Regions from separate parts of the Nocardiopsis lambiniae genome, predicted to be linked through region 2. Evidence: predicted binding sites of a transcription regulator. Region 2 holds the regulator's gene; the other holds the start of a gene.
What was found. The regulator LexA, encoded in region 2, represses DNA repair genes until DNA is damaged. The targets are predictions, from matches to a motif close to TCGAACANNTGTTCGA.

Region 1 (15,878 bases), on a different contig from region 2:
CCTACAACAGCGGGCACCTGTTGGTGTGCCCCTACCGGCACGTGTCGGAGTACACCTCCCTCGACGAGGAGGAGACCGCCGAGGTCGCGACCCTCACCCAGGAGGGCATCAGGGCGCTCACCGCCGCCTACCGGCCCCACGCCTTCAACGTGGGCATGAACCTGGGCGCGGCGGCCGGCGCCGGCATCGCCGCCCACCTGCACCAGCACATCGTCCCCCGCTGGGGTGGCGACACCAACTTCATGCCGGTCATCGGGCACACCAAGGTGCTGCCCGAACTCCTGGAGCAGACCCGGGCCAGGGTCGCCGGGCACTGGCCCGGCGAGTGATGGCCGCCGGCCCCGTGGGACCCCGCGTCCCCCCGGTCCGTCCGACGGGCGCGGGGGCGCGCCGTTCGCGACGAATCGCCGTTCCCCGACCGACTGTTAGGATCGTCGCCGTGCGCGACAACGAGCACGCGCACGAGCGGTACCTCCCAGAACTCCAGACATCCGGGCCGGTGCCGACCCGGACGACGTCGATCGCGCACGGATCGCGGACCCTTCTGTCCGCGAAACGCCGCGTACGTCAGGAATCCCCCGGCGTTCGCCGAGGGAGGGTGCACTAGACGACATGCTGAGAATCCTTCGTCCCATGGTCTCCAGGGTCACCGCTCCGCTCGGTCGGAGCCTGGCCCGCATCGGCCTGACCCCCAACATCGTCACCATCCTCGGCGCCACCGGCGTCGTGGCGGGTGCCCTCTACTTCTATCCGCGCGGGGAGTTCTACGCCGGTTCGGTGGTCATCACCGTCTTCGTGCTCTTCGACATGCTCGACGGCGCGGTCGCCCGCGCCAAGGACGCCGAGAGCGCGTTCGGCGCCTTCCTGGACTCCAGTCTCGACCGCATCGCGGACGCGGCCATCCTGGCCGGACTGCTGTGGTGGTTCATCGCCGACGGCGACGACCCGCTGCTCGCTGGCCTCACCCTGTTCTGCCTCATCAGCGGCTTCATGGTGTCCTACATCAAGGCCCGCGCCGAGGGCCTGGGCGTCAACTGCGACGTCGGCGTCGCCGAACGCACCGAACGCCTCATCGTCATCCTGGTCTCGGTGGCACTCAGCGGGTTCGGCGTCCCCTACGTCCTGGCCGGTGGCCTGTGGGTGCTGGCGGGTATGAGCCTCCTCACCATCCTCCAACGCCTCCTGGAGACGCGGGCCCGCCTCAACGAGGCCGACCGGATCCGGAAGGAAGAAGAGGAGACCGCGGAGGCCGACACCGCCTTCGCCGAGGACGCCCGCGACATCGGGCACGGGGACACCGACGAGGGCGCCGCCGAGCCGACGTCCGGGAACCAGCGCTAGAAGAGAGCGAGGGGACGACGTGGACGAACGGGTGGCCGAGCTGGCCTACGCCGCCGGATGGTCGGCCGTCCGTCATGCCCCCGAGAGCGTGGGGCGGGCGGTGTTCCGCGGCATCGCCGACCGCTCCTGGCGCGCCCACGACGAGGGCACCCGCGGTCTGGAGCGCAACCTGCGCCGACTGCTCGGGCCCACGGCCACCGAGGCCCGACTGCGCGCCCTGTCCCGCGCCGGCATGCGCTCCTACATGCGCTACTACTACGAGATGTTCCGCCTGTCGGCCATGTCGGACGAACACATCCTCGGCAACACCCGCGCCACCGGGATCGAGGTCCTGGAGAAGACCGTCGCCGAGGGGCGCGGTGTCGTCGCCGCCCTGCCCCACATGGGCAACTGGGACCACGCCGGGGCGTGGATCACCCTGCGCGGCACCCCGCTGACCACCGTCGCCCAACGCCTGCGCCCCGAGGGTCTGTACCGGCGCTTCACCGCGCACCGGGAATCCCTGGGCATGGAGGTGCTGCCGCTCACCGGCGGCGCCGACACCGTGGCCACCCTGGCCCGCCGCCTGCGCGCGGGCGGACTGGTGTGCCTGCTCGCCGACCGTGACATCAACGGCACCGGCGTCGAGGTCGACCTGTTCGGGGAGCGCGCCCGCGTTCCCACCGGCCCGGCCGCACTGGCGATGAACACCGGCGCCGCCCTCATGCCGGTCTCCCTGTGGTACGACGGACCGTACTGGAACATCCGCGTCCACGACGAGATCCCGATCGCCGACGGCTCGCACCGCTCGGAACGCGTCCATCGCACCACCCGGGAACTGGTCCGGGTCTTCGAGGGCGCCATCGCCGAGCATCCCGAGGACTGGCACATGCTCCAACCGATCTTCAGCCGCGACCAGGACGACGACCGGATCCGCCGCCACCGGCGGGAGACGGAGGCCGCCTTGCGGTCCCTGGAACACCGGGGCGGACGGGGCCGGTAGGTCATGGGCATGCGGATCGGTCTGGTCTGCCCCTACTCCTGGGACGTCCCCGGAGGGGTCCAGCAGCACGTCGGCGACCTCGCCGACGCCCTCATCGCGCGAGGGCACGAGGTGTCGATCCTGGCCCCGGTCGGCGACCGGCCCGTCGAACTCCCCGACCACCTGGTCCCGGCCGGTCGGCCGGTCCCCGTGCCCTACAACGGGTCGGTGGCCCGGCTCAGCTTCGGACCGCGCACCGCCGCCCGGGTCCGCAAGTGGATCACCCGAGGCGACTTCGACGTCGTGCACATCCACGAACCCGCCGCGCCGAGCGTCTCCCTGCTGGCCTGCTGGGTCGCGGAGGGGCCCCTCGTGGGCACCTTCCACACCGCCAACCCGCGCTCGCGTGCGATGGCGGCCGGCTCCCACGCGCTGCGTTCGGCCCTGGAGAAGATCCACGCCCGCATCGCGGTCTCCGAGGCGGCCCGCCGCACCCTGGTCGAACACATGGGCGGTGACGCCGTGCTCATCCCCAACGGGGTGGCCGTCCGCCGCTTCGCGGACGCCCCGCCCCTGCCCGGGTTCCCCGGCGAGGGCGGTTCCATCGGTTTCCTGGGGCGTTTGGACGAACCCCGCAAGGGGTTGGCCGTACTGCTCAAGGCGTTCGCCCTGCTGGCCCCCCGCCGTCCCGGGCTGCGCCTGCTGGTGGCCGGTCCCGGGGACCCCGGACCCGCCCTGGCCGCCGTCCCCGACCGGCTGCGCGACCGTGTCGTCCTGACCGGCCGACTCGACGACGCGGACAAGATCCGCGCCTACCACTCCACCGACCTGTTCTGCGCGCCCAACCTCGGCGGGGAGAGCTTCGGCATCGTCCTGACCGAGGCCATGGCCGCCGGGGCCGCGATCCTGGCCAGCGACATCCCCGCGTTCGAGGCCGTCCTGGACGGGGGCGCCGCCGGTGAGACGTTCGCCGTGGGCGACGCGGACGACCTGGCCCGCCGCGCCGACGCCCTGCTCGACGACCCCGCGCGCCGGGACGCGCTGTCCCGGGCCGCCCGGCTGGCCGTGCGCGCCTACGACTGGGACACCGTCGCGGCCGACATCGTGCACGTCTACGAGACCGTGCTGCCGGGGGACGCCACCGCCCTCCTGCCCGGACCGGGATCGCGCGGGAACACGTGACCGCGCACCATCGCGCGTCCCCGACCCGGGGCCGGGCTCCGGTGGCGTGTCCGCGCGTCGTCGCCCTCACCGGGTCCGTACCCTGGGGTGAAAGGGAGGAAGGGCCATGATCGAGGACGTCCTCGCGGTGTCCGTCGTCATCGGCGCGGTCCTGACGATGATCGCCTGCGGGTTCTACGCGTCGTGGCGGGCCACCCGGCTGCACCGGCTGCACCGGCGTGTCGACCTGTCCCGCGCCGGGCTGCGGGCCGCGCTCGAACGGCGCAGGGCGATCACCGCGGACCTCGCGCGGGAACTCGGCCCGACCGCCGGGGCGGAGCTGGGGGCCGCGGTCACCGCGGCCGACGGGGAGGAGCCCACCGAGAGCGAGCTGTCCCGGGAATTGCGCCGCACCCTGGCCACCGCCGCCCTCCGGACCGGGGACATCACCGCACTCCTGCCCGACGTCGCCTCCGCCGCCAAGGGCGTCCACCTGGCGCGGGTCTTCCACAACGCCGCCGTGGCCGACACCCGCAGGGCGCGCCGCTCCCGGGTCGTACGCCTGCTGCGTCTGGCCGGTGGGGCACCGTTGCCCGATTTCTACGAGATCGACGACAGACCCCCCGACATCCCGGTCCCCGTGCCCTCACCCGACACCATGTAAGACCCCGGCCCGCGAAAACGCCGATCTGGCCAAAGCCCACCGAACCGGGGGGAACTACCATGGTGGTCCGGGAGACCCAGGGTGCGCGGCGCCGAGGCGTCGGCGCATCCTCATGCGTGCGGCGGCCTGCCGCCGCCCGGGCGTACCCAACCCCTGGAAACACTGATGGGACGGGAGTCCACCACCGTGGCTGACAACGCATCGCCCACCTCCGACAACGCCGTCGGTACCCAGCGCGTCAAGCGAGGCATGGCCGAGCAGCTCAAGAACGGCGTCATCATGGACGTCGTCACGCCCGAGCAGGCCAAGATCGCCGAGGACGCCGGTGCCGTCGCGGTCATGGCCCTGGAGCGCGTCCCCGCCGACATCCGCAAGGACGGCGGCGTGGCCCGCATGTCCGACCCGGACATGATCGACGGCATCATCGAGGCCGTCTCCATTCCGGTCATGGCCAAGGTCCGCATCGGCCACTTCGTCGAGGCGCAGGTCCTCCAGTCCCTGGGCGTGGACTTCATCGACGAGTCCGAGGTCCTCACCCCGGCCGACGAGGCCCACCACATCGACAAGTGGGCCTTCACGGTGCCGTTCGTGTGCGGCGCCACCGAACTGGGCGAGGCCCTGCGCCGTATCGCCGAGGGCGCGGCCATGATCCGCTCCAAGGGCGAGGCCGGCACCGGCAACGTCGTCGAGGCGACCCGCCACATGCGGTCCATCCGTTCGGCGATCAAGCGCCTGGGCACCCTGGACGAGGCCGAGCTGTTCGGCGCCGCCAAGGAACTGCGCGCGCCCTACGACATCGTCAAGGAGGTGGCCGAGCTGGGCAAGCTGCCGGTTCCGCTGTTCTCCGCCGGCGGTGTGGCCACCCCCGCGGACGCCGCCCTCATGCGCCAGCTCGGCGCGGAGAGCGTGTTCGTCGGCTCGGGCATCTTCAAGTCCGGCGACCCGGCCAAGCGCGCCGACGCCATCGTGCAGGCCACCCTGCACTACGAGGACCCCGCCGTGATCGCGCGTGTCTCGCGCGGCCTGGGCGAGGCCATGGTCGGCATCAACCTGGACGAGCTGGCGGACTCCCAGCGTTACGCCGGTCGCGGCTGGTAGCGGATCCTCGCCCCGGGCGGCCCCCGGGCCGCCCGGGCCCCGTACGCCATGACCCCGCGCCCCCCTTCGCCCTCTCCCACCGCATCAGAGTGAGGCCGTACGTGACCCACAGACCGACCATCGGTGTCCTGGCCCTGCAAGGGGACGTCGCCGAGCACCAGCGCGTCCTGGACTCCCTGGACGTGCACACCGTCAAGGTGCTCACGCCGGAACGACTCGACGCGATCGACGGTCTGGTCCTCCCCGGCGGAGAGTCCACCACCATGTCCAAACTGGCCGTCCGGTACGGGCTGCTGGAGCCCCTGCGCAAACGGATCCGCGCCGGGATGCCCGCCTACGGGACGTGCGCCGGGATGATCATGCTGGCCGACCGCATCCTGGGGGGCACCGACGACCAGCGGACCGTCGGCGGTATCGACATGACGGTGCGGCGCAACGCCTTCGGCCGACAGACCGAGTCCTTCGAGACGGCCGTGGACATCGACGGCCTGGACGGGGGGCCGTTCGACGCGGTGTTCATCCGGGCCCCGTGGGTGGAATCGGTCGGCCCCGACGTCACCGTCCTCGGAGAAGTCCCCGGCGCCGACGAGGCCGGTAGGATCGTCGCCGTACGACAGGGCGGCCTGATGGCCACGTCCTTCCATCCCGAACTGACCGGAGACGCGCGCATCCACCGCCTCTTCGTCGACATCGTGAAAGGACTCGCATGAGCGGCCACTCCAAGTGGGCCACCACCAAGCACAAGAAAGCCGTCATCGATGCCAAGCGCGGCAAGCTCTTCGCCAAGCTGATCAAGAACATCGAGGTGGCCGCGCGGACCGGTGGCGGTGACCCCGACGGGAACCCCACGCTCTACGACGCCATCCAGAAGGCCCGCAAGAGCTCGGTGCCGCTCGACAACATCGAGCGCGCCCGCAAGCGCGGATCCGGCGAGGAGGCCGGTGGCGCCGAGTGGCAGACCATCATGTACGAGGGCTACGCCCCCGGCGGTGTCGCCCTGCTCGTGGAGTGCCTCACCGACAACCGCAACCGCGCCGCCTCCGAGGTGCGCGTGGCGGTCACCCGCAACGGCGGCAACATGGCGGACGCCGGTTCGGTGTCCTACCTGTTCAACCGCAAGGGCGTCGTCATCGTGCCCAAGGAGGGCACCACCGAGGACGAGGTCACCATGGCGGTCCTGGAGGCCGGCGCCGAGGAGATCGAGGACATCGGCGAAGCCTTCGAGATCGTCTGCGAGGCCACCGACCTGGTACCGGTGCGCAGCGCCCTCCAGGAGGCCGGCATCGACTACGAGTCGGCCGACTCCAGCTTCCTGCCGACCATGGAGGTCCCGGTGGACACCGAGACCGCCAGGAAGGTCCTGCGCGTGGTGGACGCCCTGGAGGACTCCGACGACGTCCAGAACGTCTTCACCAACGCCGACATCCCCGACGAGGTCATGGCCGAGATCGGCTGATCGCCTCGCCGTCGACACGCCGGTGGCCGCACCCCGAGGGGTGCGGCCACCGGCGTTCGGGCCGTCGGCGCGGATCGCTAGGCTGCCCCCCATGGCGATCACACGACCCACCTTCCGCGAGTCCGACGGCGAGCGGGTCCCCGGAGGCCTCCGCCACGCGTTCATCCGCAACGGGGACACCTACTTCCTGACGTCGCTGGTCGTGTACGCCGACGGACTGGTCGACTGCTGGGGTCTGGTGACCCTGGAGGAGTTCGCCGACAAGCTGGCCTCGGGGTGGGTGGCCACGGAGTTCGAGGAGGGGGCCGGGGCCTCCGCGCACGGGCTGGCCGAGTGGCGGTTCGCCGACCCGTACTCGTACACCGACGCCGACTGCCTGCTGGCCGAGGTCCGCGACACCGTGGAGGAGCTCAACGGTCGACCCACCTCCTCCGACCGCTGCGTGGAGGCGCTGGACGCCTTCCTCGCCGAACCCGACGAGACGCGCCGGACGGCCCTGCGCACGGCCTACCTGGAGATCCCCGAGACGCAGCGGAGGTACGTCCTGGGCGACATGGACGCCAAGGACGGGCCCCTGGTCGCCGTGGCCTTCGGACCGGGCGGGACCCCTCCCGGCCGGGGCGCGGGCGCCCGCGTCACCGAGAAGGAGCACGGGCACGCCCTGGACTACTTCGCCGAGCGCGCCTCGTGGGCCGCCCGCGCGCCCGCCGACGACGGGATCGACGGCCCGGGGGAGCCGAGGGCGAGCGCGCTCGTCCTGGAGCAGCGCTTCTTCGACGCCACGAGTCCACGGGACCACGGGCTCCTGGCGCTGCGCAACGACTTCCCCGTCCCGGTCACCGTCGACGGGACGGAGTACCCCACGGTCGCGCACGCCTACTGGGCCCTGTCCACCGACGACCCGGAGCGACGGGAGATCGTCCGCGTGGCCGGGAACCCCCACCAGGCCGCCCGGCTGGGCCGGGAGTCGCCGCGCAGGCGGGGCTGGGCCGGGGCGCGGACCGCCGTCATGCTCCGCCTGCTGCGCGCCAAGTTCGAACAGCACCCCGACCTCGCCGAACTCCTGCTGTCGACCGGGGACCGGACGATCCTGTACGACGACATCGGCTCCCCCTCCTACTGGGGACGGCTCGGGGCCGGCGGGCGCAACTGGGTGGGTCGTCTCCTGGAGGTGGTGCGGGCCGAACGCTGCGCGGCCCGCGCCGGTATCTGAGGTCGGCCGACCGTGTCGAGGACCGTGATGACCCCGGACGGCCGGACCGGCGCGACCGGTCCACCCGGCACACCGTCGCGCCGACCGGACCCCTCGGCCCCCTGTGCCGGGCGGCGATCGAGGTCGCCGTGCGCACCGGCCCGCCGCGGGCGTGCGGGCGAACACGCCCCTGGGCGCCGGCGGTCGGGAGGCCGCGGAGGCGGGGCCTCCCAGGGGACGGCGACGATCAGGTGACGTTCAGGCCGGGGAGACGACCCGGGCGTCGGAGCGCGTCGGGCCGGAGAACACCGCCTCCAGCGGGACTCCCAGGGCCTCGGCGACCGCCTCGGGCGGGGTGGTCCCTCCGGCCAGTACGGGACGGGCCCTCGCGAGGGCGTTCGCCAGCGACCCCTGGCGGCGCAGGTGGGCCTCGGCGCGGGCGTCGAGGCGGCCGGGTGACGGGTGCAGCGGGTGACTCGGCGCCGGGGCGTCGCCCGGGGTGGGTTCCAGGGGCCGCCCCGCCGGGTCCGTGTAACCCGTGCAGCGGCGCAGCCGGTCGCCGGCCGCGGCGGCGCTGTCGGCGTGCGTCACCACCAGGGAGTCCACCCCGCCGGTGGCGGCCAAGGCGTACCGGTGGGCGGCCAGGTCCAGGTGGCCCACCCGGAACGCCCCCTGCCAGGGGTGCGTCCCGTTGTGCGGCTCGGGCAGCGGACCGGCCAGTGCCGGGTCCTCGGTGGGGAACGGCCCCGCCCCGTGCCGGGTGGTGTAGGCGCGTACCACCCCGATCCGGCGGGCGTCGCCGGGGCGGCCCGCCTCGGCCAGCAGCGCCAGCGGGTTCGCGGTGGTGGTCGTGGACCAGGTGGTGTGCGGGTGGAAGCCGTGCCACTCGTCCAGCAGCACCCCCTGGGCGCCCTCGAACACGACCGGGACACGGGCCAGCAGATCGGGCAGGTACGTCTCGTCCACGATGCGCACCCCCCGCGCGAACCCCCCGTAGGCCGTGACGCAGTCCTCGACGTCCGGGTGTTCGTGGGTGTCGTCGCCGAGCTCGCGGCGGAGCGCGTCCAGGTGGTCGACCAGCCGGTGCAGTTTGCGGCGCAGCACCGCGGGTGTGCGGCAGTCGCCGACCGTGGGCGCGTCCCCGGTACGGGCCAGGGCGTAGGCCATCGTCTCGCCCACACCCATCCCGCACGATCCGTGGCGGTCGCCGCCCCGGGCCCGCTCGCGGACCCGGTTGGCCTCCTGGTGCCAGGGGGTGGCGATCAGTGCCCGCTCGTCCACCGTGACCAGGGCGAACGGGTCCGCGACGCCGAGGGACGCCAGGTGGGCGCCCTCGGCGGCCAGCGCGAAGGGGTCCACCACCATCAGCCGGGACAGGTGCGTGGGCACCGGCCCGCCCGGGGCCAGGGTCCCGGCCCCGAACTGGGAGAACGTGTGGTGGCGGCCGTCGGGCGTCACCACGTTGTGGGCGGCCTGGGCGCCCCCGTTGGCGCGCACGACGGCGCCGTGGCGCCGCCGTGCGCACAGCAGGTCGACCGTCACACCCTTGCCGGCGTCGCCGAACCCGAGGTCGACGACGACGGCGTTGGTGTCGGCCCACGGGCCGGTGCTCACAACCGGTCCGTCCCGGGGGCCGTGACACGGGTGCCGGGCAAGCCGGTCGAGCGCACGATCGAGCCGCGCGGACCGGCCAGCGGCGCCAGCGCCCTGCCCACGACGTCACCGGCGTCCGACCCGGCGTCGGCGAGGTCGGACAGCCCCTCCTCCAGGTCGATGGCCTCCTCGGACAGGCCGATCGTCACCGCGATGGTCTCCGACACCGCGCCCAGGTCGTCCAGGTGGATGACGTTCTGGCCCAGCCGTTCGTCCCAGAAGGACCGCACCGCGTCGTTGGTGAAGTGGCTGCTGCCGCTCGGCATGATGAAGTACACCTCGAACCTGTGCCGCAGCTCGGCGAGGATCCGCGGGAACGGGATGTCCTCGGACAGGTCGTCGCCGATGACCTCGCGCACCTCGCGGGCCTTGACCTTGCCGTAGGCCTTCTCGTCGCCGATGAGGAACAGGTAGCCCTTGCGGCCGCGCTTGTCCAGGCAGTCCATGGCGGTGTGCCGGGCCATGAAGTACATGGCCAGCTCGTAGGACTCGGTGACCTGGCCGCCGCCACCGCCCTCCAGCAGGATGTTGCCGAGGTCCTCCTCCAGCTCGTTGCCGGACTCGAACTGGCCGACCTGGAGAGGCGCCCGGTCGCAGGTGGCGTCGCCGATCCCGCCGAACAGGATCTGCGGGTGCTCCACGTAGCCCTTGCGCAGCAGCAGGCCGAACAGCGAGGGCAGCTTGGCCTGGAGCACACGGGGGACGCGCCCCATCGATCCGGTGACGTCGAACAGCACCGAGATGGCCAGGGACTCGGGGTGGGCGTCGGAGTCGCGGCTCTCACGGAGGGTGACGCCCTTGGGGTCGAGCGTCTCGTGGACCCTCCACTCGGCGCGGGGGACGGATGACAGCACGTCGTCGGTGTAGCCGAAGTCGCTGCGTCCGGCGGCCATGTTGTAGGCCTTGCGGGCGTGGTAGGCGTCGGTGGACCAGTGGCTGCTTCCCATGACGGGTTCTCCTCTTTCAGTGGGGGTCGGGCATGGTGAAGGTGCGGAACCGGCGCGGCCCGTAGAGCCGCTCCAGGACGTCGTCGAGTTCGATCAGCAGGGTGAACCCGTCGGAGGGGCGCTGTTCGGGCGCCGGCAGGGAGCAGCCGCGGGCGAACGAGCGCAGCTCTCGGGGCAGGCGTCCGGCGGTGACGTACTCGACGCACCGGGTCGCCATGTAGATGTCGGTCCGCACCGACGCGGGGCGGCGTTGGGCCACCTCGGGCGGGTAGAAGTCCTTGCGGTGGGGGACCATCGCGGGGATGTGCGGGGCGCCGCTCGCCGCGTGCGCGGTGACCGAGTAGCACCAGTCGACCAGGATCACGCCGTGCTCCTCGGGGTGGATCAGCACGTGTTCGGGCACCACCGCCCCGTGCACCACCCCGGCCCGGGAGGCCGCGTCGAGCGCGACCAGCAGGCGGCGCCACATCCACGCGGCGTCGCGCGGGTCGACGCCGTCGGGGTACGCGCGACGCACGTCGGCCAGGCTGTGGAAGCCGTCCCACCGGGCCAGCACGTTGGTCCTGCGCTCGACCCCGGTCGCGGCGTCGCGGTGGCGGATCGACTCCACCAGCCGGGGGAAGAACGCCCGCGCCTCGCGCGGCCCGTGCTCGCGGATCCGCTCCAGGGCGGTGGCCTCGGCCTTCATCAGGTCGTTGTCGCGCGGGGACCGGGGCACCTTGAGCACCGCGTCGCGCCAGTGGTCGTCCCGGTAGCGGACGGGGTACAGGTCGGCGATGTCGCCCGAGGCGAGGGGGGAGGGCCCCACGTGGTAGCCGTGGGCGGCGGTGACCACCACGTGGTCGTCGAACCCGATCCGGCCCTGGACCGCCTTCCGGTAGCGCGTCCACATCTCGGTGAGCCGGGTGAACAGAGCGGCGTCACCGGTGGGGGTGTCGGGGTGCAGCGACCGGGCGAGCCGCCGGTGCGCCGCGACCGCCGCAGGGGGCACGGCCGTGGTGTCGGTGGGGAGAGGGCCGAACAGGTCGGCGGGGTCACGGGCGGTGAGGACGGCCCGGGTCGCCTCATCGACGGTCATCGGAACCTCCACGGGTGTCATGGGCGCTCCTGAGCAGGGGCGGGTGCAGGGCGGTGGTGCCGCCCGCCCGGTACAGGCGGGGGCGGCGACCGCCTCCGGGGCCGCCGCGCTCGGCGAGGTCCCCGGTGTCCTCGACGAACCCGGGGGCGGCGAGGATCTTGCGGTGGAAGTTGGCGGCGTGCAGGGGCCGGTCCCACACGGCCTCGTACACCTCGCGCAGGTCGGTGATGGTGAACAGGGGCGGGAGGAACGCGGTGGCCAGGGAGGTGTACTCCAGCTTGGCGCGGGCCCGTTCGACGGCGTCGGCGATGACGCGCGCGTGGTCGAAGGCGGGTTCGTACTCGGCGGGGCCGCCGTGCCCGAGGACGTGCCAGGGGACCCAGGCGGCCTCCGCGATGTCACGGCCCTGCTCGGGGTCGGGCAGGTCGGGGGCCAGGAGCATGTACGCCACCGAGAAGACCCGCATGCGGGGGTCGCGGTCGCGGGTGCCGTAGGTGCCCAGCTGTTCGAGGTGGAGCGTGGTGGGCAGGGCGGTCTTCTCCGCCAGGACCCGCAGCGCGGCGTCGGGCAGGTCGGGGTCGGCCGGTCCGGCCGGGCCGTCCTCGGCCCGCACGAACCCGCCGGGCAGCGCCCAGCGGCCCTTCTGGGGGCGCGCACCCCGGCGGACCAGCAGCAGCAGGGGTTCACCGGCGCGGATCGTCATCGCCACCACGTCGACGGTGACCGCCACGGGCGCGAAGGCGTGCGGATCGTAGGCGGCGAGGAAATCGCTCTCGTCCTCGTCGCGCCGCGTTCCGTCGTCCACCATGGTCCCACCAGTTCTTCTCATCGTGAGTTTTTCTCGATTCGAGAATAACTTAGCAGGCCGCCACGACGGAGTCCACCCCTTTTCCCGTTCCCGGGGTCCGGTACGGTCGGTCCGGCGAAAGGGGAGAGAACGTGGAGAGCCTGAGCGACCTGGTCCGACCCGGTGCGACCATCGCCCTGGGCGACGGATTCGGCGCCCCCCGGGGCGTCACGGCCGAACTGTGCGCCGCCGCGGCGAAGGCCGGCGGGGTGCGCCTCGTCCTGGGCTGGGTCCCCGAACCCGACCCCGCGCTCGACCCCACCGCGTTCGCGGACGCGCGCACCGTCATGCCCGGCTGGGGACTGCGCGACCTCGTCGACCGGGGCCTCGTCGCCCACCCGCCCGTGCGCATGTCCGGCGTCCCCGCCCTGCTGCACGGTCCCTGGCGCCCCGACCTGCTCGTCGCCTCCCTGGTCCCCGTGCCCGGCGGGTACGCCTTCGGCAGCGAGGTCTCCTGGCAGCGCACCGCCATCGACGCCGGCGCCACCGTCGCCGGCGTGGTCTCCCGCGCCCTGCCCCGCGCCGACGCGGGTGCCCCGCTCCCCGCCGACCGCGTCGTCGTCATCGGCGGGAGCGATCGCCCCGCCGGCACCCTGCGCCCCTCGCCCACCGGCCCCGACCAGGTCGCCATCGCCCGGCACCTGGCGCCCCTGATCCCCGAGGGGGTCCGCCTCCAGCTCGGTTTCGGGGCGGTGCCCGCCGCACTGGCCGCCGAACTGCGGGTCCCGGTGCGCATCGACTCGGGCCTGCTCCCCGAGGCCGTCGTCGACCTGGACGAGCGCGGCCTCCTGCTGGGCGACCCCGTCGCCATGTACCTCGTGGGCGGCCCCCGCCTGCACGCCTGGGCCGACGGCCGCCCCCTGCTGCACCCCGTCGAACGGGTCTTGGACCCCGGCCGGCTCTCGGCCGACCCCTTCATCGCGATCAACACCGCCGTGGAGATCGACCACGACGGCCAGGTCAACGTCGAGGGCACCGCCCGAGGGGTGCTGGGCGGCATCGGCGGCCACGCCGACTACGCCGCGGCGGCCACCCGTTCCATCGGCGGGCTCAGCGTCATCGCCATCCCCACGCGCCACCGCGGCCGACCCACCCTGGTCGAACGCCTCTCCCGTCCGGTGACCACCCCCTCCCAGGACGTGGAGGTCGTGGTCACCGAACGCGGCGTCGCCGACCTGCGCGGTCTGTCCCGGGCCGAACGTCGCGCCGCCCTGGCCGACCTGTGGGGCGCGAACCGCCTCTGAACGTCCCCCGCCACCGATACGCTCGACCACCGCGGCCGTGTCGGCCGCGCACCGGGGCGGCGACACACCGGGCCGGTCACGGGACGTCCGTCCGTCCACGGCACTAGCATGGTGCGAACGAACGTTCGAGAAAGGTGTGGGGCGCGTGCGCGTGTTGGGGATCGACCCGGGGCTCACCCGGTGCGGCGTCGGAGCCGTCGAGGGCGCCATCGGCCGCCCCCTGAGCCTGATCGCCGCCGACGCCATCCGGACCGGCCCCGACACCGACCTGCCCCAGCGGCTCCTGGGCATCGAGCGCGGCATCGAGCAGTGGCTCGACGAGATCCGCCCCGACGCCGTCGCCGTCGAACGGGTCTTCGCCCAGCACAACCTCAGCACCGTCATGGGCACCGCCCAGGCCAGCGGCATCGCCCTCGTCTGCGCCGCCCGACGCGGCCTGCCCGTCGCGCTGCACACGCCCAGCGAGGCCAAGGCCGCCATCACCGGCAGCGGTCGCGCCGACAAGGCGCAGGTCGGCATCATGGTCGCGCGTATCCTCGGACTCGACGGTCCGCCCCGACCCGCCGACGCCGCCGACGCCGTCGCCCTGGCCATCTGCCACATCTGGCGCGGCGGCGCCCAGGCCCGGGTCGCCCAGGCCCAACAGGACTTCGCGCGCAAGGTGGAACTGGCCCGCCGCGCCCGCGGCGCCCGCCCCTAAGGAAGGAGAAGGGCACCCGGTGCCCGCTATGACATGATCGCGTTCCTCACCGGCCGGGTGGCCGCACGCGGCGCGGGCAGCGCCGTCATCGACGTCGGCGGGGTCGGCATGTCCGTGCAGTGCACCCCCAGCGCCCTGACCCGCCTGCACGTCGGCGAGGCCGGCACCGTCGCCACCAGCCTCGTCGTGCGCGAGGACTCCCTCACCCTGTTCGGGTTCGCCGACGACGACGAGAAGCACCTCTTCGAACGGCTCCAGACCGCCTCCGGTGTCGGCCCCCGGCTGGCCCTGGCCATGCTGTCGGTGCTCGACCCCGACACCCTGCGCCACGCCGTCGCCACCGAGGACACGGCCGCCCTCACCCGGGTCCCCGGCATCGGCAAGAAGGGCGCCCAGCGCATCGTCCTGGAACTGCGCGGCAAACTCGACACACCCGTCCTCACCGACGGCACCCTGCCGTCCGCCCCCGTGTCCGGGGCCGGACCCAACGGCGCCTGGCGCACCCAGGTCGTCTCCGGCCTGGTCAACCTCGGCTGGTCCGGCAAGGACGCGGAGGCCGCGGCGGCCGCCGTCGCCCCCCAGGCCGAGGAGACCACCGACGTCGCCGTCCTGCTGCGCAGCGCCCTGCGCACGCTCAGCCGCGCCTAGGAGCACCCCGTGTACGACCACGACGACCGACCGACGGGCCCCGCCGACCCCTACGGGCGCGGAGCCGTCTCACCCGAGGCCGGTGCCGACGAACGCCAGGTGGAGGGCGCCCTGCGCCCCCGCTCGCTCGACGACTTCGTCGGCCAGGAGCGGGTGCGCGACCAGCTCTCCCTGGTCCTGGACAGCGCCCGCAAGCGCAACCGCGCCCCCGACCACATCCTCATGTCGGGCGGACCCGGCCTGGGCAAGACCACCCTGGCCATGATCATCGCCGCCGAACTCGGCGCGCCCCTGCGCATCACCTCCGGACCCGCCATCGAACGCTCCGGCGACCTGGCCGCGGTGCTCTCCACCCTCCAGGAGGGCGAGGTCCTCTTCCTGGACGAGATCCACCGCATGGCCCGCCCCGCCGAGGAGATGCTCTACGTCGCCATGGAGGACTTCCGGGTCGACGTCGTGGTCGGCAAGGGTCCCGGCGCCACCGCCATCCCCCTGGACATCGCGCCCTTCACCCTGGTCGGCGCCACCACGCGGGCCGGCATGCTGCCCGCCCCGCTGCGCGACCGCTTCGGGTTCACCGCCCACATGGACTTCTACACGGCCGAGGAACTGGAGCGCATCCTCCACCGTTCGGCCGGTCTGCTCGGCGTGCCGCTCGCCGAGGACGCGGCCCGCGAGATCGCCGGGCGTTCGCGCGGCACCCCCCGTATCGCCAACCGCCTGCTGCGCCGGGTCCGCGACTACGCGGAGGTGCGCGGCGACGGGATCATGTCCCTGGACACCGCCCGCGCCACCCTGGAGCTCTACGAGGTGGACGAGCTGGGCCTGGACCGCCTGGACCGCGCCATCCTCGACGTGCTGCTCAACCGCTTCCGCGGCGGCCCCGTG
Region 2 (15,878 bases):
CGACGACGCCGAGGCGGTGCGGTCCGAACTGCGGATCATCAGCGCCTTCCTCGGCCGCCGCGTCCAGGAGACCGGGGTGGTGTGGAAACCCGCCGACTCGCGGGAGGCCGTCGCCCGCACCGTGGCCGAGATGCTCCCGCCCGAACTGGAGTTCGCGGTCTCCACCGCCTGGGAGGCGCACACGGTGGGCGAGGAGGAGGCCGCCGAACGTCTCACCCGCGGGGACCCCATGGTCTACGTGCACATGCTCGCCGCGTTCGGCGCCGCCATCGGGTCGGCCGTGTACAAGCGCGCCGAACTCGTCTCGATCCTGCGTCAGGTCACCGGGCTCTCCGAGTGAGGAGAACGGGCAGGGGCGTCACCGCGCCCCTGCCCTCACGGCGCTTCGGGGTGGTCGGGTGATCCCCCCTTAACGGCTCAGACACGAATGTCAGCGGTTTACTTCACTCCGGACGGTTCCTTACGTAGGTTTCCTACCAACCCCGAGGGGACCCACGAAAGGAACGGGAGGCGAGCCCATGGCCCGCACACGAACCCGCAAGTACGTTCCGCTCCCCGCGGTCGCGCTCGCCCTGACCCTGGCCGCGACCGCGTGCACGGGCGATGGCGGCGGTGACGCCGACACCCTCACCGTGTGGATCATGCAGGGCACCAACCCCGACGAGAGCGGTTTCTTCGACGAGGCCAACGCCGCCTTCACCGAGGAGACCGGCATCGAGGTCGACGTCGAGTTCGTGCCCTGGGACGGCGCCCAGGAGAAGATCTCCACCGCCATCGCCGGAGGCACCACACCCGACGTCATCGAACTCGGCAACACCTTCGTCCCCGGGTTCGCCGACTCCGGGGCCCTGCACGACCTGTCCGGGTACGGCGTCGACACCTCCCTCTACGTGCCGGGCCTCATGGACATGGGAGCCGTGAACGAGGGCGTCCACGGCGTCCCCTGGTACGCCTCGATCCGCTCCATGGTCTACCGCACCGACGTGTTCGAGGAGCACGACCTGGAGGTCCCCGAGACCTGGGACGAACTCCGCGAGACCGCCCTGGCGATCAAGGAGGCCGAGCCCGACATGATCGCCCTGCCCGTGCCGGGCGACGCCCAGTACTCGGTGATGCCGTGGATCTGGGGCGGCGGCGCCGAGATCGCGGTCCAGGGGGCCGACGGCACCTGGGTGTCGGAGGTGGACACCCCCGAGGCGCGCGCCGGGATCGAGTTCTTCACCGGCCTTGCCCTGGAGGACGACACCTCCACCACCGGCGCCGTCAACTGGAACGAGATCAAGATCATGGAGTCCTTCTCCGAGGGCGACGCCGCCATGGCCCTGCTCGGCAGCGCCAACCCCAAGGCCATCGTCGAGAACAACCCGGAGCTGGAGGGCGCCCTGGGTTCCTTCCCCATCCCCGGCCGGGAGGGCGGCGCGTACACGCCGTCGTTCGCCGGCGGTTCGCTGTTGTCGGTGTTCGAGGGCACCGGCAACGAGGAGGCCGCCTGGAGCTACGTGGAGCACCTCACGAGCGAGGAGAACATGATGCTCTGGGCCGAGCAGACCGGTTTCTTCCCCGGCCTGCTCTCCGGCGTGGACACCTTCACCGCCTCCGCCGACCCCGTCCTGGAGGCCTACGCGATCCAGCTCAACGAGGCGAGCAAGGGCGTGCCCACCGCCCCCGCCTGGAGCCAGGTCGAGGCCGAGCAGGTCCTGGTCGGCATGCAGCAGGCCATCCTCAACGGCACCTCGGTCGAGGAGGCCACCACCGAGGCCGCCGATGACATCGAACGCATCCTCAACGGGGGTTGACACGTGGGAACACCGGTCGGGCGGGCCGTCGACGGACACGGTGCGCGCCAGCACCGTCGTGCGCCGACGGGCCCGCCCGGCCGTGGGCGGCGCGCGTCCGCCCTCGGCCTGAGGCGGCGCCGCGCCCTCCTGCCCTGGGTACTGCTCGCCCCCGCCCTGGCGGTCATCGCGGCCCTGCTGCTCTTCCCCCTCGCCCGGATCGTGTGGCTGTCCTTCCGCGAGTACCGGCTGCGCAACCTGGTGTCGGGCGAATCCGAGTTCATCGGGCTCGCCAACTACGTCTCCCTGTTCACCGACTCCTACCTGTGGCGGATCGCGCTGCCCAACACGGTGGTGTTCGCCGCGGTCGCGGTCGTCGCCACGGTGGTCCTGGGCACGCTCGTGGCGCTGCTGCTGTCCCGGCTGCGACCGGTCACCCGGATCGTCGTGGTCTCGTGCGTCATGGTGGCCTGGGCCATGCCGGCCGTCAGCGGCACCTACGTGTGGCTGTGGATCTTCGACGTCGACGACGGCATCGTCGCCCAGGCCCTCATGCGGTTGGGGGTCATCGGCCCCGAGGGGTACAACTGGTTCGCCGACCGGCTGTTCTTCTACGCCATCGTCACCCTCAACGTGGTCCACGGCGGTTTCCCGTTCGTGGCCGTCACCGTCCTGGCCGGCCTGCTCACGGTGCCCCGCGAACTGCACGAGGCGGCCCTCATCGACGGCGCCGGCGCCTGGAAACGGTTCTGGCACGTCACCTTCCCCGTCCTGCGCCCGGTGTTCGCCGTCGTCACCATCCTGTCCACCATCTGGGACTTCAAGGTGTTCGCGCAGGTCTACCTGATGCCCGGCGGCGGGGTCGGCGGCTCGGAGATGCTCAACCTGGGCGTGTGGACCTACGTGAGCTCCTTCGGCCAGCGGGACTACGGGACGGGATCGGCCATCGCCGTCGTCCTCACCCTGCTCCTGCTGGGCGTCACCGCGATCTACCTGCGGGCCCTGTTCCGAGAGGACGAACTCCGTTGAGCGCCCCCGTCGACACCGACTGGGAACACCGGGTCCGTCGGGCCCGCCGACACGGCGACGCGCTGCGCATGACGCGGCTCCTCGGCCGGGCCGCCGGGGTGACCGCGATCCTGTTGTTCACCCTCTTCCCCGTCTACTTCATGATCGCCAGCGCCTTCTCCGGCCGGATGACCTCCGGCATCGGCACGCTGGTGCCCCGGGACCCCACCCTGGACAACTTCGTCCACGTCCTCACCGAGGGCGACTTCGGGTTGTACATGCGCAACTCGCTGGCGGTCGCCGGCATCACCGTCGTCGGGGCGTGCCTGCTCTCCCTGCTGGCCGCCGTGGCCGTGGCCCGGTTCCGCTTCCGGCTGCGCACCTCGGTCCTGGTGATGATCCTCATCGTCCAGATGGTCCCCCTGGAGGCCCTGGTCATCCCCCTCTTCCTCCAGGTGCGCGACCTCAGGCTGCTCAACACCGTGCTGGGCCTGGGCATCGCCTACATCGCGCTGTCCCTGCCGCTCGCGGTGTGGATGATGCGCGGATTCGTGGCCGCCGTGCCCAAGGAGGTGGAGGAGGCCGCCTACATCGACGGCGCCTCCTGGCCCGTCATGTTCTGGCGGGTGCTGTTCCCGCTGGTCGCCCCGGGCCTGGTGGCCACCGCGATCTTCTCGTTCATCATCGCCTGGAACGAGTTCGTGCTGGCTCTGACGTTCATGCAGCAGAGCGACAAGTACACCGTCGCGGTGGGGCTGCGCCAGTTCTTCGGCGAGTACGCCAACGAGTGGGGACACGTCATGGCGGCCTCGACCCTCATCACCCTTCCGGTGATGGTCTTCTTCGTTCTCGTACAGCGCTGGCTGGCCGCCGGACTCGTCCAGGGCGCCGTCAAGGGGTGAGGGGCCTCGGGGGAGGGGGGAAGAGGGGAGGGGCGGGACCCGCGCGGTCCCGCCCCTCCCACGTCCGAGAGCGTCAGCCGCGCAGCTCGCGCTTGAGGATCTTGCCGGTGGAGGTCATCGGCAGGCTCTCGCGGAACTCGATCTCACGCGGGTACTTGTACGCCGCCAGACGCGCCCTGGACCACTCGACCAGTTCCTCGGCGGTGATCTCGACGCCCTCCAGGGGGATCACGAACGCCTTGATCTCCTCGCCGTGGGTGTCGTGGGGGACGCCGACGACCGCGGCGAGGCTGACCGCCTCATGGGTCATCAGGACCTCTTCGATCTCGCGCGGGTACACGTTGTATCCGCCGCGGATGATCATGTCCTTGGACCGGTCGATGATGAAGTAGAAGCCCTCGTCGTCCCGCCGGGCGATGTCGCCGGTGCGGAACCATCCGTCCTTGAGCACCTCGGCGTTGGCCTCGGGCCGGTTGTGGTAGCCCTTCATCACCAGGTGGCCGCGGATGGCGATCTCACCGACCGGGTCCTCGTCGCCCTCCTTGACGATCTCGTTCCACTCGTGGTCGATCAGTTTCATCTCCACACCCCACAACGGCCGGCCGATCGAGCCGGTCTTGGCCTTGACGGCGGGGTTGTTGAAGGAGGCGGCCGGGGAGGTCTCGGACAGGCCGTAGCCCTCCTTGATCCCCACGCCGAACGTGTCCACGAAGTCCTGGGCGAGCTGGGCGGGCAGCGCCGCGCCACCGGAGACCGCGTCGACCAGGTTCTCCGCGATCGCCTTGAGGTCGTACTTCCCCTCACCGGAGGAGCGCACCGCGTTGAGCAGGCCCCAGTACATGGTGGGCACCCCGGCGAACCCGGTGACGCCCTCCTTCTCCATCAGGCGCAGCGCCTCGTCGCCGTCGAAGCGCGGCATGAGCACCAGGGTCGCGTGCCGGTACAGCGCCGCGTTGAGCATGACGGTCTGACCGAAGATGTGGAACAGCGGCAGCACCACCAGGGCCACGTCGCGGCCGTCCGGGTGGGGGTTGACCAGGCTGCACGAGACGATCGAGTTCATCATCAGGTTGTTGTGGCTCAGCTCGGCGCCCTTGGGCCTGCCGGTGGTGCCGCTGGTGTAGATGATGACCGCGGTGTCGTCGGAGTTCGCCTGCACGGTCTCGAAGTCGCCCGGCCGGCCCTCCAGTGCCTTCCACAGCGTCTCGGCGCCCTCGATGGCGGACTCGGTCGCGCCGGGGGAGGCGGGCAGGTCGATGTAGATCTCACAGGTGTCCACCTGGTTGAACGCCTCGAACGCGCGCTCGCCCAGCGGCAGCTCCGCAGTGCCGGTGAACGCGAAGATCGCCTTGGCGCCCGAGTCCTCCAGGTGGTAGGCGATCTCACGCGGGGTGAGCAGGACGTTGAGGGGCACGACCACCGCCCCCGCCTTGAGCGCGCCGTAGTAGACGAACGGGAAGTAGGGCACGTTGGGACTTGCCAGCGCGATCCGATCACCCGGCCGGATCCCCCGGGCGACGAGAAGGTTGGCGACCTGGTTGGCGATCATGTTGGTGATCGCGTAGTTCAGGCGCAGATCGCCGAAGACCAGGCAGTCCTTCTCGGGGACGGATCGGGCGCCGTCCTCCAGGACCACGGACAAGTTGAGCATGGGGCCTCCCGCAGGCGGATGTGCCGTGAAAACGGCAGAGATGGAACCCGGTGTGATCCGGGTCGCGTGTTCTGCGCCACTTTTACGGCAGAGTAACAAACCGGGCGGTCGGTGTGGAGGGGCGAGGGGTCCGTAATATCACGCGACTTCCCCTCACCCTCCGTGACGATGGTGTGCCGTGAAGGGCCGCCGCGGAACCCGTCCCCGACCCGCCCGAACCGCCCGGGGGCGGCCGAAAACCCGTCCGCGCCCCACCTCGCCAGCCGCTAACCTGAAACGGAGTGCACCGGCCGACACGGTGCGCGCGGACGGACCGACCCGAGGGAACAAGCAGCGATGACAGCGGTAGACGGCGACCAGACGACGGGCGACACCTACGACGCCCGCGCCCTCCAGGACAAGTGGCAGGCGCGCTGGGCCGCCGAACTCCCGTTCCAGGCGAGCGAGGACCCCGGCGACACCCGGCCCCGCTCCTACATCGTCGACATGTTCGCCTACCCCTCCGGGGACCTGCACATGGGCCACGCCGAGGCCTACGCCATCGGCGACGTCATCGGCCGCTACCGCTTCCAGCGCGGCGACAACGTGCTGCACCCCGTCGGCTGGGACTCCTTCGGCCTGCCCGCCGAGAACGCCGCCATCAAGAACAACTCGCACCCCGCCGAGTGGACCTACGCCAACATCGAAACCCAGGCGGCCTCCTTCGGCCGCTATGGCATCGCCGTCGACTGGTCCCGGCGTCTGCACACCAGCGACCCCGAGTACTACAAGTGGAACCAGTGGCTGTTCACCCGGTTCTTCGAGCGCGGCCTGGCCTACCGCAAGGACGGCCAGGTCAACTGGTGCCCCAAGGACCAGACCGTGCTGGCCAACGAGCAGGTCGTCCAGGGGCGCTGTGAGCGCTGCGGCACCGATGTCGTGCGTCGCAGCCTGAACCAGTGGTACTTCAAGATCACCGACTACGCGCAGCGCCTGCTGGACGACATGGACCAGCTGGAGGGCGGTCACTGGCCGGACGAGATCCTGGCCATGCAGCGCAACTGGATCGGCCGCTCCACCGGCGCCGACGTCGACTTCTCCATCGAGGGACGCGACGAGCCGGTCACCGTCTTCACCACCCGGCCCGACACCCTGTACGGCGCCACCTTCTTCGTGGTGGCCGCCGACGCCGACCTGGCCGACGAACTGTGCGCCCCCGAGCGGCGCGAGGCCTTCGAGGCCTACCGCTCCGACGTCGCCAAGCTGTCCGACATCGAACGTCAGACCACCGAACGCCCCAAGACCGGCGTTTTCCTGGGGCGTCACGCGATCAACCCCGTCAACGGCGAGCGCATGCCCGTGTGGGCCGCCGACTACGTGCTGGCCGACTACGGCCACGGCGCCATCATGGCGGTGCCCGCCCACGACCAGCGCGACCTGGACTTCGCCCTGGCCTTCGACCTGCCCGTCCGGGTCGTCGTCGAGACCGGAGAGCCCGACCCCGTCGAGACCGGCGTCGCCACCACCGGCGAGGGCACCCTGCGCGACTCCGGCCCCCTGGACGGCCTGTCCAAGACCGCGGCCATCGAGCGGATCATCGAGGTCCTGGCCGAGCGCGGCACCGGCAAGGGCACCATCAACTACCGCCTGCGCGACTGGCTGCTCTCCCGCCAGCGCTACTGGGGCACGCCCATCCCGATCATCCACTGCCCCTCCTGCGGCGAGGTGCCCGTCCCCGACGAGCAGCTGCCCGTCACGCTGCCCGAGCTCAAGGGCGCCGAACTGGCGCCCAAGGGCGTCTCCCCGCTGGCCGGGGCCACCGACTGGGTCAACGTCGACTGCCCCTCCTGCGCCGGCCCCGCCCAGCGCGACACCGACACCATGGACACCTTCGTGGACTCGTCCTGGTACTTCCTGCGCTACTGCTCGCCGCGCCTGGACACCGCGCCCTTCGACACCGAGCTGGTGAACCGGTGGGGCCCCGTCGACCACTACATCGGCGGCAAGGAGCACGCGACCCTGCACCTGATGTACGCGCGTTTCTTCACCAAGGTGCTGCACGACATGGGCCTGGTGTCCTTCACCGAACCGTTCCGCCGCCTGACCAACCAGGGCCAGGTCATCAACCAGGGCCGGGCCATGTCCAAGTCCCTGGGCAACGGTGTCGACCTGGGCAAGGAGATCGACGCCTACGGTGTCGACGCGGTCCGCCTGACCATGCTGTTCGCCAGTCCGCCCGAAGAGGACGTCGACTGGGCCGACGTGTCCGTCGGCGCCGCCCAGAAGTTCCTCAACCGGGCCTACCGCGTGATGAACGAGGCCGGTGCCGCCTCGAAGCCGGGCGTCGACGTCACCACCGGCCACACCGAGCTGCGGCGGGCCACCCACCACGCCATCGACCAGGTCACCACCCTGGTCGAGGCCAAGCGGTTCAACGTCGCCATCGCCCGCGTCATGGAGCTGGTCTCCGCCGCCCGCAAGGCGATCGACTCCGGCCCCGGTGCCGCCGACCCGGCGGTGCGCGAGGCCGCCGAGTTCCTCGCCGTCGCCCTGTCCCTGTTCGCGCCCTACGTGGCCGAAGAGGGCTGGGAGCGGCTCGGCCACACCGGTACCGTCGCCGTCGGCAACTGGCCCGAGGCCGACCCCGCCCTGCTGGTCCAGGAGACCGTGACCTGTGTCGTGCAGGTGCAGAGCAAGGTCCGTGACAAGCTGTCCGTTGCGCCCGACATCGATCCGGCCGAACTGGAACGGCTCGCACTGGCATCGGAGAAGGCGCAGGGCTTCATCGGCGACAAGCAGATCCGCAAGGTGATCGTGCGCGCGCCGAAACTGGTGAACATCGTCGTCGGCTGACCCGGCACCGCGACGGCGGCCGTGATGGGCGGCCGTCGTCGCGATGCCGTCCGACCGGCGAACGGACAGGGAGGCGGTGACCGGGTGGGTCCCCTCGTACGGGCGGCCGTGATCACGGCGGGCGTGGCGGTGGTGTCCGTCGCGGCGATCGGCGGCGGGCTGTGGGCCGCGCGGGACGACCCCGACCGACCCCACCCCGGTGACGTCCACACCTCCGCACCCGACTGCGGTGACCTGGACGGACCGCTCGACGAACACCTGCCCGGCGCCGTCTTCGACCTCGACGGGCGAGGACCCCTCTCCGGTGGGGAGGGCGTCGTCTGCCGATGGACCTCCGCGGGTACCTCCGACGACGCCCGTCAGGGCGCCCTGCGAGTGGAGTTCTCCGCGCTGTTCACCGACCCCACCGACGCCGAACCCGTCCCCGGCGCCGACCGGGCCCGCGAGGCCTACGAGGCCCTCACCCCCGGAACCGCCGAGGCGGTGGCGCTGCCCACCGGTGAGGGGCGGGTGTGGCGGGGCGGATCGCCCGGCGACACCGAACTCGCCTTCTTCGTCGACAACCTTCTCGTCCGCGTCTCCTACGCGGCCGTGGACGGGACCGAGCCCGTCGGCGCCGACGAGGGTCGGGACACGGTCGTGGCCTTCGCCGAACGGATCGGGGAGGGCCTGTGAACCCTCACCACCCGACGCCCGAGACCGTGCCCGCCGGTCAACCCCACAGCCGTGGCTGCGCCGCCGTCGGCGTGATCCTCGCCGCGGTGCTCCTCCTCGGCGCGGCGGGAGGGGCCGCCTGGTACGTCCTCACCCGGGAGGACCCCGAGACCGGTGCCTACGACGCGGCCCCCGGCTGTGAGGTGGGGGAGACCGAGGCCCTCGACGCCCGGGTCCCCGACCACGAACCCACCCTGGAGGAACCCCTCGGCACCGCCGTGGACGTGTTCGGCCGGGGGTGGCAGTGCCGTTGGGCCACCCCCGGCGGCGACGGTGACTCGGTGCCCGCCACCGCCACCCTCGTCCTGGTGGCCGCGCCCAACCCCGGCGGGGTGCCGACCGCGCGGGACAACTTCGACTCCACCACCTCCCGCCACGCCGTCACCCCGGTCGAGGACCTGGGGGAGGAGTCCGTCGCCTGGATCGCGGAGGACGGCTACACCACCGCCTGCGTGGCCACCCGTGTCTCCAACCTGTACGTGGAGACCTGCCACAGCACGGCGGCCGGCTACGACGCACGCGAACCCGCGGACGAGGAACGCGTCATCGCCGGGGCGGAGGAGATCGCTCGCGCCACCGTGGCCGCGCTCCCCGATGAGGTGGTCGAGGCGGGCGACTGAGCCGCGGGTGGGAGGTGGGGCGTCGGCGGCCTCGATGACGGCCGCCTCCCCCGGGGCGTCCCCGGCCCGGTCGCGTTCCTCCATCCGGGCCGACGGGTCGCGGGGACCGGACCGCGTCGGGTGCTCGGGGTCCGTCCCATCGGGATCGCGTGCCGGGCCACCGGGGGGTTCTCCGGGCCGGTGGGCGCGGGGTTCACCAGGCGGAGTCGACGAACTCCGTCAGTGCCGGACCGACCTGCGGCGCGAGGGGACGCTCGGAGTCCAGCACGGTCGCCCCCGGCTCGTCCTCGTAGATCCGGAAGATGTGGTCGGCCTCGGGGACGTCCACCCGTTCGGCGTCGGGCAGCCCGGTCATCAACCGGTCCACGTCCTCCCGGGAGACCTGGGCGTCCGCCTCTCCCCACAGCACCAGGACCGGGGTGTCCGCGGGCAGCGCCCCGGCCAGTTCCACCGGGTCCAGCGCGTCCATGGCGGCCAGGAAGTCGGCGTTCTGACGCGAGTACAGGGAGCCGATGAAACCGCTCAGGTCGTCGGGCACCGCCCGACCGCCGCGTACGGCGGCCCGCCCGGCCCGGGCGTCGGAGAGCAGCGTCACCGCCTCGGTCTCGGCGATCCCTCCTTGTGCTTCGAGCGTCCGCACCTGTTCGGTGAGCTGACGGTCCAGGAGGTCCAGGTAACGGTTCCCGACCGGGGCGGCCAGGATCAGCGCGGGTTCGGCGTCCACCAGTTCGTGGGCGCGCAGGGCGTACAGCGAACCCTCGCTGTGCCCCACCACCGCGGTGCGGTCCGGGTCCACCTCCCGCTGGTCCACCAACGAGGTGTAGGCCGCCGCGACCTGGGCCTCGAACAGTCCCGGGTCCACCGGGTCGTCGGGATCGAGGTCGCCCATGCCGGTCTCGCCGCTGCCGAGCTTGTCGTAGCGCAGCGACGCCACCCCGGCCTCGGCCAGCAGCCGCGCGAAGTTCAGGTTGGTGTTCGCCTCCGGACGCATGTCGCCGTTGCCGTCGCGGTCCGTGGGGCCGCTGCCCGAGATGATCAGCGCCCCCGGCACCGGGCCGGACACGTCCTCGGGCAGGGTGAGGGTGGCGAACACCTCCAGTCCGTCCACGGTGAAGCTCAGCTCCCGTTCCAGCCCCGTCACCCCGGGCTGGGGGGCGGTCTCCTCCTCTGCCGTCGGAGTGCAGGCGCAGGTCGACGCCACCAGGGTCACGGCCACGGCTGCCGCCGTGGCGCGCCCACGGGCGGAGCGGGAGGAGGAGAGGGAAGCGAACACCCCCTCAGCTTAGGGGAGGGGCGGTCCGGGGGGATTGCGGCGGCCGGAGGACGCGACCCGGGGTGAGGGACGGCGAGGAGGACGCCCGCCCGAGCCCGGGGTCCCGTGGCGGTCGCCCCGTCGGTACGCCGGTCGAGGTCCCGCCGGGGGGCGGGGGTGATCGCGGGTGGTGGGCGAGGGCCCGTGGGTCCCGTGGCCGGTCCTCTTGCGGGAGATCCACCGGGCGTCCGCCGGTCGAGGTTCCGCCCGGGGCGCGACCGTGGGATCCCACGGGTACCTCCCGCCCGCCCCCGTGCGGCGGGGGCGGGCCGAGCGGTCAGATCCGGCGCATCACGGTGACGACCTTGCCCAGGATGGTGGCGGCGTCCCCGTTGATCGGCTCATAGGCGTCGTTGCGCGGCATCAGCCACACGTGCCCGTCCTCGGTGCGGCGCAGCACCTTGACCGTGGCCTCCTCGTCCAACAACGCCGCGACGATGTCACCGTTCTCGGCGTCGGGCTGTTGGCGGACCACCACCATGTCGCCGTCGGTGATGGCGGCGTCGGTCATCGAGTCGCCGACCACGGTGAGCATGAACAACCGGCCCTCGCCGACCAGCCGGCGTGGGAGCGCCAGTACGTCCTCCACCGACTCCTCCGCCAGGATCGGCCCTCCCGCGGCGATCCGACCGATCAGGGGCACTCGGGCGGAGCTCGCCGACTCGGGCTCCTCGGGGGTCGGAACCCGCATGCCGGGGCGGCCGGGCCGGCGCAGCTCCACGGCGCGCGGCCGGTTCTGATCGCGGTACAGGTACCCCTTGCGCTGGAGCACCTTGAGCTGATGCGCGACGCTGGAGGGGCTGGACAGGCCGACCGCTTCGCCGATCTCCCTTATCGACGGCGGGTAGCCGCGCTCTCGCAGGTACCGCTGGATGCAGTTCAGGACGCTCTGCTGACGCGCGGTCAGCTTGGGCGCCTCTTCGGGTGCACCCGGCTCGCCCACGGGCGCGAGAACGGTGGTGGTTCCGGAATCCAGGGTTCCGGGATTCTCCTCCGGCACGGCCGGCCTCCTCGGCATTGGTTCGGTCAGGGCCTGTGGCCACCACCGGTCCGCGCCCGCACCGGACCTCAGTCCGCGCGATGGCGAAACCGGCGTGAAATCAAGGCCAACGTTAGTCGTTGCGCACGGTGATATCAAACAAGCGTTCGAGGCCTGTGGATAATTGCCGTGGGATTTCCCGGACGATTTTCCGACCTCACTTACGTGTGTACACGTGTTCACGTCGCGTCGTCCCCGGAATGGCGCAAGATGTGCGCCCGGGGTCGAGAACTCGGGGATGTGGGGCTCATCTCTTCCGCGCAAAGGTCGGTCCGAAAACCGGCGAGGCACGTTGGGCGCCGATCCGCGGCGATATCCTGGGCCGCGTTCCCCGTGTGACACGCGTACCTGCGGAGCTTGCGGCACGCCCGACCCCCGGCTAGGTTCGACCACAACATCTGGTGTCGATCTTTGAAGTTTCGGCCTAGGAGTTGTGGTTTAGTAGACCCAGGGGTTGTCAGTTCGGCGAGGGGAGCAGGTGAACCGGGATGCATTGTCCGTTCTGTCGCCATCCGGACACCCGAGTGATCGACAGCAGGTCCACCGACGACGGTGCGGCCATCCGTCGGCGCCGCTCCTGCCACGCCTGCGAACGCCGTTTCACCACCCAGGAGACCGTCCTGCTGATGGTCGCCAAACGCTCCGGGGTCACCGAGCCCTTCAGCCGCACCAAGATCATCGCCGGGGTCCGCCGCGCCTGTCAGGGCCGCCCCGTCTCCGAGGACGCCCTGGCCAAGCTGGGTCAGCAGGTCGAGGAGGAGATCCGCGGACGGGGCGTCGCCGAGGTCCCGGCCCATGAGATCGGCCTGGCCATCCTCGGCCCGATGCGCGACCTCGACGAGGTCGCCTACCTGCACTTCGCCAGCGTCTACCGCGGTTTCGAGAGCCTCGCCGACTTCGAGGCCGAGATCGCCAGCCTGCGCCGCGACCGCGAGGCCGAGGCCCGGGCGGGGCAAGAGGCCGACAGCACGGCCTGACACCGCTCTCCGGGGGCGGTGGAGGGGCCGCCCCCGCGTACCCACTTCGCGCCACACCTTCGGGGGACTCCGCCATGACGGAAACCACCAGCGGATCGACGGGACGTAAGGGCAAAGGGAAGCGCAAGGGGCTGAAGATCCCACGGATCTTCACCACCGAGGGCGTTCATCCCTACGACACCCTGGAATGGGAACGCCGGGACGTCGTCATGACGAACTGGCGCGACGGCTCGGTCAACTTCGAACAGCGCGGGGTGGAGTTCCCCTCGACGTGGTCGATGAACGCCACCCAGATCGTCACCGGGAAATACTTCCGGGGCGCGGTCGGCACCCCCGAACGGGAGTGGAGCCTCAAACAGCTCATCGACCGCGTCGTCGGCGTCTACACCCGCACCGGACGCGAACACGGGTACTTCGCCACCGAGGCCGACGCCGAGACCTTCGACCACGAACTCAAGTACGCCCTCTCCCACCAGTTCTTCAGCTTCAACTCACCCGTCTGGTTCAACGTCGGCACCTCGTCGAAGGCGCAGGTCAGTGCGTGTTTCATCCTGTCCGTCGAGGACACGATGGAGTCGATCCTGGACTGGTACAAGGAAGAGGGGATCATCTTCAAGGGCGGCTCCGGTGCGGGGGTCAACCTCTCCCGCATCCGCTCCAGCAGGGAACTGCTCTCCTCCGGTGGCACCGCGTCGGGGCCGGTCTCGTTCATGCGCGGAGCCGACGCCTCGGCGGGGACCATCAAGTCCGGCGGCGCCACCCGCCGGGCCGCCAAGATGGTCGTGCTCGACGTCGATCACCCCGACATCGAGGAGTTCGTCGAGACCAAGGCGCGGGAGGAGCACAAGATCCGCGCGCTGCGCGACGCCGGGTTCGACGTCGACCTGGGCGGTGCCGACATGGTCAGCGTCCAGTACCAGAACGCCAACAACTCCGTGCGCGTCTCCGACGACTTCATGCGGGCCGTCGAGGCCGGCGACGACTTCGGACTGGTCTCCCGGACCACCGGCGAGGTCATCGACGAGATCGACGCCAAGACCCTCTTCCGGAACACGGCGCGGGCCGCCTGGGAGTGCGCCGATCCGGGGATCCAGTACGACGGCACCATCCAGGACTGGCACACCACCCCCGAATCCGGCCGCATCAGCGCGAGCAACCCGTGCTTCCCGGCCGATCAGAGGGTCGCGACGGACAAAGGGCAGATCGCCATCGGCGACCTCGTACGCCGGGCCGCGCTCGGTGAGACGTTCGCGGTCTACACCGACGACGTCACCTCCGAGGGGGAGCCCGGGGAGGGGGTGACGGCGACGGTCCCGGTCCGCTACATGGTCACCGGCACCCATGAGATCCTCGAACTGCGCTTCTCCGACGGCTCGCGGCTGCGCTGCACCCCCGGCCACCGTGTCTGGACGGGCAACCGCGGGTGGGTGCACGCCGAGGACCTGGACGAGGACGACCGTGTGGTCCGCTCCTTCCACTACGCGCCGCGGTCGAACCCCGACCCCGGGCTGCCCGCCGCCGCGCTGGAGGCCGCACGGGAGGCCGCGGCCGGTCCCCACGCCCGCCCCGTCGCCCTGCCCGACAAGTGGGACGAGGACCCCGACCTCGCCCACTACCTGGGATGGCTCATCGGTGCCGGGTCGGTCACCGGCGACGAGGTCACCACCGTGTACGGCACCGCCGAGGAGCGGGAGAGCGTCCTGCCCCGGCATCTGGCGCTGATCGAGCGGCTCACCGGGCATCCGAGCGAGCCCGGTGTCCGGGCCGACGGCACGGTCCGACTGCGCGTCACCCACCGGGGCATGGCCGCGTTCGTGCGCGCGCTCGGCATCGGCGTCGCCGCCGAGCACGCGTCGGTGCCCCCGGCCCTCTTCGAGGCCCCGGAGGAGGCCGTACTGGAGTTCCTCCGAGGCCTGTTCGACGCGGACGGGTGCGTGGTGGACGCGCCCGAGGGCACCCGCCACGTCGGCCTGAGCGGCCGTTCGGACCGGCTTCTGCGGGAGGTGCAGGAACTGCTCGCCCCGCTGGGCATGGCGAGTCGTGTCCATCGCGCGTCCCGTGGCGGGCCGACGGGCTTCTCCCGTCTCCGCGAGGGCGGCGACGGCTCCTTCCATGAACTGCGCATCACCGGCCGATCGCTGCGCGAGTTCGCCGCGGTGGTCGACTTCTCACTTGAGGAGAAGAGGGAGAGGCTGCGCGGGACGACGGACCTCCGCCGGTCGTACGCCACCGACGAGACGGTCCGACTGGTCTCCCGAGAGCCGCAGGGCCACGAGACGACCTACAACCTCACCGAGCCCCGCAACCACTCGTACATCGTGGCGGGAACGGTCGTCGCCAACTGCTCCGAGTACATGCACCTGGACGATTCGTCCTGCAACCTGGCGTCGATCAACCTGCTCGCGTTCCTGCGCGAGGACGGCACCTTCGACGTCGACGGCTTCACCCGTCTCACCGAGCTGATCATCACCGCGATGGACGTCTCCATCACCTTCGCCGACTTCCCCACCGAGAAGATCGGTGAGATCACCCGCGCCTATCGCCAACTCGGCATCGGCTACGCCAACCTCGGCGCCCTGCTCATGACCACCGGGCACGCCTACGACTCCGAGGGCGGCCGTTCCATCGCCGCCGCGATCACCTCGCTGATGACCGGCGTCGCCTACCGGCGCAGCGCCGAACTCGCGGGCGCCGTCGGAGCCTACGACGGCTACCGGCGCAACGCGGAGTCCCACGAGCGGGTCATGCGCAAGCACGTCGCCGCCAACGACGCCCTGCGCACCGTCGGGACCCTGGAGGAGCCGATCCACGCCGCCGCCACCCGCGCGTGGGCCGCGTGCCTGGAGACGGGTGGGCGGCACGGCTGGCGCAACGCCCAGGCGAGCCTGCTGGCGCCCACCGGGACCATCGGCTTCATGCTCGACTGCGACACGACGGGGATCGAGCCGGACTTCTCACTGGTCAAGTTCAAGAAGCTGGTCGGCGGCGGGTCCATGCGGATCGTCAACCGGTCGGTGTCGCGGGCCCTGCTCAACCTCGGCTACCAGC

Region 1: a site for LexA is predicted at 13,756-13,771, ahead of ruvC (crossover junction endodeoxyribonuclease RuvC). Genes of this name have one in related genera too.

The regions. Positions count from the first base shown of each region.
Region 1 is NZ_JAVREP010000001.1:581,047-596,924, reverse strand. It holds gene RM479_RS02690 (HIT family protein) at 1-329, shown strand, start outside; gene pgsA (phosphatidylinositol phosphate synthase) at 634-1,341, shown strand; gene RM479_RS02680 (phosphatidylinositol mannoside acyltransferase) at 1,361-2,323, shown strand; gene RM479_RS02675 (glycosyltransferase family 4 protein) at 2,333-3,484, shown strand; gene RM479_RS02670 (hypothetical protein) at 3,591-4,127, shown strand; gene pdxS (pyridoxal 5'-phosphate synthase lyase subunit PdxS) at 4,314-5,225, shown strand; gene pdxT (pyridoxal 5'-phosphate synthase glutaminase subunit PdxT) at 5,327-5,935, shown strand; gene RM479_RS02655 (YebC/PmpR family DNA-binding transcriptional regulator) at 5,932-6,681, shown strand; gene RM479_RS02650 (NADAR family protein) at 6,773-7,894, shown strand; gene RM479_RS02645 (adenylosuccinate synthetase) at 8,132-9,487, opposite strand; gene RM479_RS02640 (hypothetical protein) at 9,484-10,473, opposite strand; gene RM479_RS02635 (molecular chaperone DnaJ) at 10,490-11,551, opposite strand; gene RM479_RS02630 (NUDIX hydrolase) at 11,538-12,380, opposite strand; gene RM479_RS02625 (acetyl-CoA hydrolase/transferase C-terminal domain-containing protein) at 12,491-13,642, shown strand; gene ruvC (crossover junction endodeoxyribonuclease RuvC) at 13,788-14,342, shown strand; gene ruvA (Holliday junction branch migration protein RuvA) at 14,376-14,990, shown strand; gene ruvB (Holliday junction branch migration DNA helicase RuvB) at 15,000-15,878, shown strand, end outside.
Region 2 is NZ_JAVREP010000016.1:36,555-52,432, reverse strand. It holds gene RM479_RS20775 (hypothetical protein) at 1-340, shown strand, start outside; gene RM479_RS20770 (sugar ABC transporter substrate-binding protein) at 519-1,796, shown strand; gene RM479_RS20765 (carbohydrate ABC transporter permease) at 1,905-2,804, shown strand; gene RM479_RS20760 (carbohydrate ABC transporter permease) at 2,873-3,685, shown strand; gene RM479_RS20755 (long-chain-fatty-acid--CoA ligase) at 3,759-5,336, opposite strand; gene leuS (leucine--tRNA ligase) at 5,673-8,168, shown strand; gene RM479_RS20745 (hypothetical protein) at 8,253-8,843, shown strand; gene RM479_RS20740 (hypothetical protein) at 8,840-9,502, shown strand; gene RM479_RS20735 (alpha/beta hydrolase family protein) at 9,696-10,775, opposite strand; gene lexA (transcriptional repressor LexA) at 11,092-11,814, opposite strand; gene nrdR (transcriptional regulator NrdR) at 12,342-12,830, shown strand; gene RM479_RS20720 (vitamin B12-dependent ribonucleotide reductase) at 12,905-15,878, shown strand, end outside.